DNA from 3 places in the Paenibacillus sp. sgz302191 genome. Region 3 is predicted to be linked to each of the others. Evidence: predicted binding sites of a transcription regulator. Region 3 holds the regulator's gene; each other region holds the start of a gene.
The links. Region 3 encodes LexA, which represses DNA repair genes until DNA is damaged. Its sites were predicted from a motif close to CGAACATATGTTCG; they were not measured.
Positions count from the first base shown of each region.

Region 1: the regulator LexA is predicted to act here: its motif matches at 1,426-1,439, upstream of AC3G2T_RS14285 (carbohydrate kinase).
Region 2: the regulator LexA is predicted to act here: its motif matches at 1,633-1,646, upstream of AC3G2T_RS36865 (Y-family DNA polymerase).

Region 1 covers NZ_JBYLHY010000008.1:198,877-202,155, forward strand. The annotation lists gene AC3G2T_RS14280 (pseudouridine-5'-phosphate glycosidase) at 1-239, opposite strand, end outside; gene AC3G2T_RS14285 (carbohydrate kinase) at 257-1,360, opposite strand; gene AC3G2T_RS14290 (hypothetical protein) at 1,529-1,807, opposite strand; gene AC3G2T_RS14295 (LysM peptidoglycan-binding domain-containing protein) at 1,932-3,218, opposite strand.
Region 2 covers NZ_JBYLHY010000051.1:8,816-12,094, forward strand. The annotation lists gene AC3G2T_RS36850 (hypothetical protein) at 138-572, opposite strand; gene AC3G2T_RS36855 (hypothetical protein) at 794-1,249, shown strand; gene AC3G2T_RS36860 (YjcZ family sporulation protein) at 1,349-1,450, opposite strand; gene AC3G2T_RS36865 (Y-family DNA polymerase) at 1,669-1,923, shown strand; gene AC3G2T_RS36870 (hypothetical protein) at 2,267-2,608, shown strand; gene AC3G2T_RS36875 (hypothetical protein) at 2,637-3,212, opposite strand.
Region 3 covers NZ_JBYLHY010000040.1:8,060-11,338, forward strand. The annotation lists gene AC3G2T_RS34285 (HAD family hydrolase) at 1-752, opposite strand, end outside; gene AC3G2T_RS34290 (DUF896 domain-containing protein) at 795-983, opposite strand; gene AC3G2T_RS34295 (LysM peptidoglycan-binding domain-containing protein) at 1,227-1,523, opposite strand; gene lexA (transcriptional repressor LexA) at 1,791-2,408, shown strand; gene AC3G2T_RS34305 (hypothetical protein) at 2,540-2,938, shown strand; gene AC3G2T_RS34310 (vWA domain-containing protein) at 3,028-3,279, opposite strand, start outside.

The DNA.
Region 1 (3,279 bases), on a different contig from region 3:
GTCGCGAAAGCTTCCAGCTCCTGTTCGTTCAAGCCGATTTTGATTTTGCCGTTCATGATGCCGATCGTGGCCGGAACGGCGCCGTTATCGCGAATGATCTGCTCCACTTTATTCGCCATCTGGATATTTTGCGGGTATGGCATGCCGTGGGAAATGATCGTCGTTTCCAGAGCGACGACGGGCTTGCCCGTGTCCAGCGCTTCTTTTACTTCGTCGGTAAAAGTCAAATAAGAGTTCATGTTCGGTTACTCTCCTTTTAAAATGAATGTTTTTGTACGATATCAAGCAGCAGTTGGCCGTTCAGCCCGCCTGCGGCGGATTCGTTGGTTTGCAAAGTGATGTGGGCTGCGGCGATGCCGAATTTGCACGCTTCGATAAACGATTGTTCCTGCAAAATACCGTAAGCGACGCCCGCTACGAAAGCATCCCCCGCGCCTGTAACTTCAACGACTTCCGTCGGTATCGGGGAGAATTGCACGCTGCCTTCCTCGCCATGGTAAAAGACGCCTTGCTTGCCGAGCGTAATCAGGACATGCTGCACGCCGCGCTTGCGGATGGCAGCCGCCAGTTCTTCAATAAAAGCGGGCTCGGCTTGTTCGGTAATGGCTGCTCCTGCCAACTGGCAAGCCTCTTCCAGGTTCGGGAAAATCGCCGTTACCCCCTGCAGCTGTGCGGGCAGTTTTTTCGCCTTTTCCGAAGAGACGGGATCGATAAACAGCGGAACCCCTTCCTCGGCGCAGCGCTTGACCAATTCGCCCAGGCAGCTCTCCGGCAGGTTGGTATCGGCAATTGCAAGCTTGGAGGCGGCAATATGCGGCCATTTTTCCTTAAGCAGCTCCGGGGTAAACGTATCGTAAATTTCCATATTGGCAAAAGCTAAAAACATATCGCCGCCCGCATCGAGCAGCGCTGTATAGGTGCCTGTATTCTCGCCAGGCAGCACAACCGATTGGCTGACGTCAACGCCGCGCTTCCTCGTCTCCTCAAGCACCCACATCCCGGCTTTGTCGTCGCCGACAACGGTCATGAGCGCGGTCCGGCATCCCAGTCCGGCGAGATTCTCGGCGATGTTGCGCGCAACTCCGCCGCAGGACTCCGTCAGCGTGACGGGGTTCGAGGAAGCCAGGCGAATCGGCTGCTTGCTCGCCGCCTTGCTGTCCAGATTGGCGCCGCCGATGCACATCACGGCACCCTCATCGGCGATCACGTAAGCGCGTCCGCGGATGAAGCCCTTTTTCATGAGCGTGGCGATATAACCGGCTACTGCAGAGCGCGAAATGCCGACGCTGCCGGCGATATCATTTTGCGAAATGAACGGGTTTTGACGGATAAGCGCCAAAATTTGCTGTTCCCGGTCCATGGCATGCTCCTTTCTGTGCAGGTCTGCTTTCATTGTAAATCATTTATAAACATATGTCCATTGAGTAAACTTTTGTTTGCAGCCCGCGAATGCAAAAAAGAGCATAGACCTGTTTTGAAGGTCTTGCTCCTTTTACCACATCTTCGAAAGCTTCGATAGAGGTTTATCTCATTCGACCCGGCTTCGGCTGTTCCGCGCGCGGGGAAGCCCGATAAGGCCGAGCAGCCCGAGCAATCCGAGATAGCCGCTGCGACCCGCTGCGGAATGTGCGGCAGGCTCCGGCGGACGTTCGGAATAACCGGCGTACGAGGGCGGAACGCCCGAACCGAGCGGCGAAGCGCCGCCGCCGGCTGCTTCCGGGGAATGGCTATGCCCTGCTCCGACAGCGGCGGCAAAGCACAAAAACGATAGCAGCGCCAACTTCGTATACAGCCGCGGGATCATCATGCATACCTCCGAATCGCTCAAAAGTGCGTCAAAATAGGCAGATTTACTATTCCCATCCCGCAGGAAATTTATTCGGCCCGGCGAGATTCCAGTTGCGGACAAGGTTGTCTGTTCCGGTCGTTCCTCACCGTTTTACAATGTTAAAATTGTCCTCCAGCAGCAGCCAGTTTTGCGGAAAGCTGAGACCGAGCTTCCAATAACTGATGCCCCTTAGACCCAGTTCTTTCAGCAAAAGAAATTTCGCCTGAATCGAGCGGGCGTCTTCAAACCAGACGGAGTGTTCTTTTCCGGACGGATCCCAATAGTGAAAGTGCGGGGCTTGCGCCCTATGATCGTACAAAATATTCGCTCTGTGCCTGCGAGCCAGATCGATCGCCGTCTGCGGGCTGATCGCTTTGGCGAACTTCCCGCCATGCACGTAAGGCAGCGTCCAGTCGTAGCCATACAAATTTTGTCCCATCATAATTTTCGAGCCGGGCATTTCGCTGAGCGCATACTCCAGCACTTTGCGCACCGGCCCTATCGGCGAAACGGCCATGGGCGGCCCCCCGCTGTAGCCCCACTCATACGTCATAATGATGACGAAATCGGCGATTTGCCCGTGCGCTTTGTAGTCGTGCGCCGTATACCATTCGCCTGTCTGCGCGGAGCTCGTCTTGGGGGCCAGCGCAGTCGACATCAGATACCCTTCGCGGTGGAGCTGATCCGCCGCCTTCCGCAAAAAACGGTTGTACTCCAGACGGTCATCCGGCCGCAGGTGCTCGATGTCAAAATGAATATCCCGGAAGCCGTACCGCTTGGCGGTTGCCTTAATATTTTCGAGCAAACGGTTCTGAATCGTTAAGTCGTTCAAAATCAAATGCCCAAGCTGCGGGCTGAACTGGCTTTTCTCCAAATTCGTAACAACCATCATCAGCGTGACCTGCGACTGCGCGGCAATCGATTCCAGGCCGTTCAAAGGGGGCGCCTGCAGCGAGCCGTCGCGTAAAATCCGGAAGCTGAACGGGGCAAGATACGTGAGATGGGGAGCCGCATCGCGGGCCGAATTCAGCAGCGGCGCAGATACATGATGCCCGTGAGGTTCCAGATAAGCATTGACCTCGGCATCGCGCCTTGGCGCCGGCGGAATGTACAAAGCGGAGCCTGCTTCAAGCGGCTGATCCGGACTGAGGTCGTTGAGTGAGGCGAGCGTTTGCGCGGCGACGCCCAATTTTTGGGCGATCGACTGTAAAGTGTCGCCGGGCATCACCCGGTAATACGAGCCGACGATCGGAATAACCAGAGCCTGTCCGATGACGAGCGACTGAGCCGCAGCTATTTGGTTGGCCTCCGTAATATCCTCCACCGTTACCCCATAAGTTTGAGCGATTCTGTATAATGTCTGACCACGTTGAACTACATGAATCTGCATGCGGAAATTCCTCCTGACGTTCCTGTACTTCATTACTTTTATCGTATTCCGTCTATCCACA
Region 2 (3,279 bases), on a different contig from region 3:
TAACATAGATTATGAAATACATTAAAAAAGCGCTTGGACACTATGATCTGATAATTGATGGGATTCTGCTGATTTTGTCAATGACTGCCGTAGTGCCCTGCAAGCTGGATATTCCTTATGCAACTGTAATCCGCTAATTAGCGTTTATACATAAAATTCCCATAATCGATCACAACGATTTCACCATTAGGCTTTAGACGTATATTTTGATAGTAGGGGCCATGAACATCTAAAATTTCATAAGGAATAATTTTATTTTTTCTAAACTTAGCTTTCATTGCGGAGAGTTTTTGCCTATTTGTTGTTGTATTGCGATATGGACGATCATACTTTTTCATGATTATCCAACAATATCCTTTCCCATACTTAACTACAGGAGCAAGGTGTTTTTTTAGCTCAAGCGGAGACAATTTGTACATTGTAACTTCTTTTCTATTGCTTTTAATCCCGCTTTTGGCTTTAGCCAGCTTTAATACAAAACCATTTCCCAGGTCGTACACAACACGCCTTGCGCCCGTACCAATAATGTTTTTTCTACGAATCATTTTATGATACGATTTTTTACTAAACAACCGAACTCACCTCTTCAGGACACGGATAAACTTTTTTTATTATATTCAGACAAAGCAATAAATCACAGTGCGTTAATACAGCTCTAATCGTGCATTTTTTTAAAGTGAGTCGATAGGATCGATTAATGTTCATATATCCAAACCGATCTACAATCCGCGGCATATACTAGATTTGACAAGAGAAACGGTAAACGGTGGGTAGCGGGAGATCATGCGGGGAAATGGAGGATATTGCCTTGATGAAAATGACAGCGTACATGAAAAGGAAAATAAAGGGGAAGAAATGCATTGGGGAAGGCGTTACACGAGTTGTATACGATTTAGGCAACGGCTATGTACTGAAAATGGCCAAATCCAAGAACGGGATTATATGCAACCGGACGGAAGTAAACCTGTATAAATCATCTTCGAAGCCGATTAAAAAATATCTTGCCAAAATTATCGAATATGATAAGGCAAATCGCTGGTTAACTATGGAAAAGCATAATATAAAATTTCCCAATAATCCTGTATATAGAAGAAAACTTATGATAGTAGTGAAGAAGTTTGTGGAAAATGGAATTATTCCGTCAAAAGGTGTTAGTCGTTATAGCAGCCCATATTGTCCTAACCTACGTTTAAAGCGGAATAAACAGATCGTGGTCATTGATTACGGCGGCTTTAAAATTAACCGTTAACGGTTGCGTTAAACACCGTCACGATTCAATGATATACTTAAAAAGGAGCTGCCATGGCAGCTCCTTTTGCTTCTTAACAACTCATACGATTTTGTGCATTTACCAGACGAAAGTTACCGAGATGATGACCAAAAGAATAAACAGAACCAAGATAGCAGCCACGTTTGTTCCCATGCCGTATCCTGCACAACTAGCGCCCATGTTTATATCCTCCCTTCATAAATCCATTTTCAATACGTCATATTCATATGTCGCCGACTTCACTTTTGCTTGTATATATGTCCCCCAAGTTGCGTTTATGTGTCATTCTCAAATAACGCCGCGTTCTGACCGTCTTGTGTTGCTCGCTAAAAAATACAAATATTTCCCCCCCTCTTGAAATGTGAATATTTGTTCGGTATTCTTTTTTTGGTACTGCAATAGAGATCGCGAAGCAAATCCAAGAGCGAGTTCTGGTATCAACCGGAGTGTTTGCAAGGCTGGGCATTTCGGAAACCAAGATCCTCGCTAAAATGGCCACAAGACTATCTAAATTTAATGCACATTATTGGGTTCAAGTTCAAAAGCACTTTTATTTCCAAGGTTTTTTACTCCTAACAAGGATGTACATAATTAATTTGTTTGTTTCAAATCGCGTTTCGCTACATTCCACTTGTTTAGCCAACTTCCAGTAGAGATTGTGGCATTACCTTAGAACCGATTCTAGGCTCTTAAGACGGGTAAAACACACCATCTTGCCGGAAAGAAGGGCTGCGAGTTAACAATTGAAAGATGAATTAATGAAGCTGCGCGGGATAATTTACGATAAATTTTAGAATGATGGAGAGGTAAATCATGCTTGACTCCGAAAATTAAACAAGCTCGATGAAACTTCAACGATTAATTCAAAAGAATAATATGTATCAATTAGGAATACAGTATAAGGTCAAAGATTCAGTCGAAGTTTACATTAAATGTTTATTGTGGTAGTATTTAATTGTTGTTTTTGCTGTATTTTTCATTTTGTGGAGGTAACCTATGATAAAAAATTATTTAGGTATCCTTGCTACATTGAACTTATTTGTTATGGTGATTGTATACATATTTCATAATCCGTATGATCCTACTGGTGTAAAATCAGAACATGTTACACTATTAATTTCTATGCTTCTTATTCCATCCATAATTGCTTTGGTCTCAGTATTCCTTAAGAAAAATTTACTTGCAATAATCACAACTGTGATCATAACTCCCTTATGTATTTATTTTGGTCTGGCGACTATACCAAGTATTTTTAATTTATTCCTATTATCACCAATTTTATTTTTTGTTAGTATTAAATTGATCAATGAAAATAATAAAAAAGAGAACTGCATTTAGACCGCAATTCTCTTTTTTTGTTAACTTATTAATAAGTACCAACGGCTACATGAAGTAAATTTCCATTTACCCCTTGTGTAGACAGGCTTGCTGAATAGTAAACATTTCCGTTCGGTCTTGGAGATACATAAATATAAAGTATTGCATAGGTGTTACCTGTTGCTCCACCTAGAAAATTATAGTTAACATGTGTTCCTGTAAGGGAATTAAAATATTGAGGATCGTTCCCCCAACTATCTGAAACAAAATACCAATATGTTCCTAATGAGGTTGGTTGAGCATCCCAATGATCTTTTGTTCTCCAATTCAGTGAATACTGTCCATTATACTCATACCAACCCTCTCCAAGCTCTGACCAATTACAATCTATATTTACAGGGTCAAATGTATGTGATCTCACATGAAATTGATAATTTGAACCAGGATCAGAAAAAGAAGTAATATTACTGGGGCTGACTGTCAAATTTTTTGCAAGTTCATTCTTTTTGGTTGCTTTGTATGTACCTTTTTTGTTGTCAATTACAATATCATAGAACTCAGGTGTTCCATCAGCTTTTCGGGTACCGCTTACAGTTACTTTTGTATTGTCTTTTGAAAGTTCCACACTCTCAAAGATTTTCTCGCTGTCTTTCTCAGGTTTGAGAGTAGATGTCGTTTTCTATGCTGCGCTT
Region 3 (3,279 bases):
ACTTCAAAAGCAGGAACGATTTCGTCGCCGCGCTGCAGCCCGTGATGATTAATCCAAATATTGCGCATGCCTACGCTTCCCGAGCCGAGAATATCCGTAGTCAGCTTGTCCCCGATCATGATGCCTTCGGAAGCTTCAATACCCAGAAGCTCCATCGCATGCCGGAAAATCGAAACCGCCGGCTTCCCTTCCCCAAACGCTCCGGAAATAACGATATGATCAAAATAAGGTGCAATATCGGGCACTCCGGCCAACTTTTCCATCTGCAAATCGGGAGAACCGTTCGTCAGCAGCAGCAGCTTGTAATTGCCTTTCAGCGCATCCAGTACTTGAAACGTCTCTTCGTAAACGAGAGGACGGCGGCGGCGTTCGGCCGGGAACATTTCGCCTAATTTGTAGCCAAGTTCCTTGTCCTCAATACCGAGCGCCTGAAGTCCTCTTGTCCAAGACTCCGTCCGATAGCCCGGAGCCAACTGTTCCAGCTTGCGAAAATGCTCATGTTCTCCCTGGGTAAAATGAGCCCACAGCCCTTCAAACGGATTAATGCCGATCATTTTCGTGAATGGGAACGTTTCGTAAGATTCGTAAAGCGCTCTGGCCTCCTTGCGCACGGCCTCTTCCAATTCATTCGGCTTGATCGAAGCGTAATGTTTGGCCGCTTCCTCGCATGTTGCTTCAAAAGCTTCCTTCACGCTGCGATCGTCCCATAACAGCGTATCATCCAAATCAAACAGCACAGCCTTGAGCGGCATCGTTACATTTCCCCTTTGAATGCATCTATAAATGTTGTTGCTTTACTTCTCTTCTTCATCGGCAAACTTGATAGAATCCAACTGTACCTTAAGAGAGGAGCGGAACGCTTGGATATATTTTTTTCTCAACTCGTTGCGCTCATCAATTTCTTCATCCGTTAAGCCAACTGTTTTCGCTTTGCGGGCAAGTTCGTTGATTCTCTCTATGTTCTGGTCCATATTATCGCTCATGATAGTCCTCCCTGCCATTACTCAGTCTGACTACTACTTTGCCATTCCGCTACCCGAATGTCAAGGCAATTGCACGCAAAAAAAGACTAAGGCAAGTAACTTAGTCGGCAAATGAGCTTGATTCAGAAAATCCGAATCGAACATGAACGAATATGTCTCATTTCACTTAGGAATGAAATTGGAGGTATCGTTGACCGCCGAAACTAAATAATACGGCCAGGGGTCCGATATAAATGCCAGGCATTAAGGCAGCAGCAAGATTTGCCCTTCATAAAGGTACGTGGAAGTAAGTTTGTTCAATTTCTTAACTTTATTCATATACGAACGAATATCCTGACCTTCGCTTATTCGGGATGAAGCTATAGACCAGAGCGTATCGCCGCGTTCAACGATAAGATGGTTTGGGATTTGTACGGATTCATGAATGGGCTCAGGCGACCGGGTGGAAGCGGCGTTCGCGCCATCTCCTGCGTAAGCTTGTACGATTGCGCCAAAAGAAAACACGGCAAGAAGCGCGGCAGCAAGCAAAATGAATTTCAAAGATCGCTTCGTCAAACCGAAGAACCGATGGAAACGATCCGAACGTGTCGTAGTTCTCGCTGTCGCTGGTCTTGCATGAAGTTGCCGTGAGTTGCTTCCTTCTGAATATGCAATGTACATAACATTCATCCCCCAAACATTTGTTCTGAAATCAGAATATCACGAACAAACGTTTGTGTCAATAAATCTTCGAACTTATGTTTGTACGAACTCCGGTTCTGTGTTATAATTTGGTTAATGATTTTTTCATAGATGGAGTGATAACTATTGAGTAAAATATCCCAACGCCAACAAGCAATTTTGGAGTTTATTAAGAACGAAGTGAAAGATAAGGGCTACCCGCCTTCCGTTCGGGAAATCGGCGAAGCCGTCGGACTGGCCTCCAGTTCGACCGTGCACGGGCATCTGGAACGTCTGGAGAAGAAAGGCTTGATCCGCCGCGATCCGACCAAACCGAGAGCTATTGAAATTTTAGGTCTCGACGGAGCGGAGAGCAACTTCGCTTTATCCGTGGCGCGCGTCCCGTTAGTCGGCAAAGTAACGGCCGGCGTACCGATTACGGCAACGGAGAACATCGAAGACTACTTCCCCCTCCCGTCCCACCTCGTCGGCGACAACAACGTGTTCATGCTCAGCGTATCCGGCGACAGTATGATCGAAGCCGGCATACATAATGGCGACTATGTTATTGTCAAGCAGCAGCAAACCGCCGACAACGGCGATATCGTCGTCGCCATGACCGAAGATGACGAAGCAACGGTAAAACGTTTTTACAAAGAACGGGATCACATCCGTCTGCAGCCGGAGAATTCGGCCCTCCAGCCGATTCTTCTGAAAAACGTAACCATCCTTGGCCGCGTTATCGGCCTGTTCCGCGACATGTAAGTACAAAAAACCACCTTTAAGGTGGTTTTTCGCTTTTAAAATACCGATCGAACTCCGGAACTGCAATTCGATTTCTTATAGCTACTATCCCTTTTACTTGGACCGAAACTGATTCGAGAGGTACAAAGATCTTGAAGAACAAGACAAGAAAAATAATTGTAGGCGAAAATGAATACCTATATGTGATTGACCAGAAGTATAATCAACAGTTGAGTAATATTTCTCTTAAAATATCTTTAAAAGTCCTAAAAAATATAACATGCACATTCTTTTTTTGTACTTGGGATGATCCAATTACAGGAAATCCACTATTAGTCGGTACATCCTTAAAAAATAAAGATACCAACATAATTGAAAAATATAATTTACATAATCCAAGAACGATTAGAGCTTTTATTTTGCATGGTTTGGAAAATGGGCGGACTGGAAAAAACGCTATAGAATTCCAGGACGGGCTCGATATTATTGGTAAGATAGGATATGACATTTCACGGTTGAAACCAGTAACCAGGGAAAATTTAAAGAATTAAATCTCGTTTCGTTGGCGTTCCCCAATCCATTTCTTGCCCTTTAGGCGCCATCAATCAAGGCTTTCACAACCCGGGAGATGATCAATTTGTTATAATATCCCTTTATCTTTTGCTTCTCTTATCCACAAAGGGAATTCATTCAATAAATTTTCATACAGCTCTTCATCGTTCGTTTTTTCAATATCCGTAATTTGAAAAAAGTTCGCATTGTCGACGACTCTGCCTTCGATAGTATCCAGCTTTTTCAACACTCCGAAATCGGAATTGCCAACACCGACAAACTGCCAAAATAATGGAAGGTTCGAAGATTCAATGATCGCCTTGTCGATCGTATCTCCCGT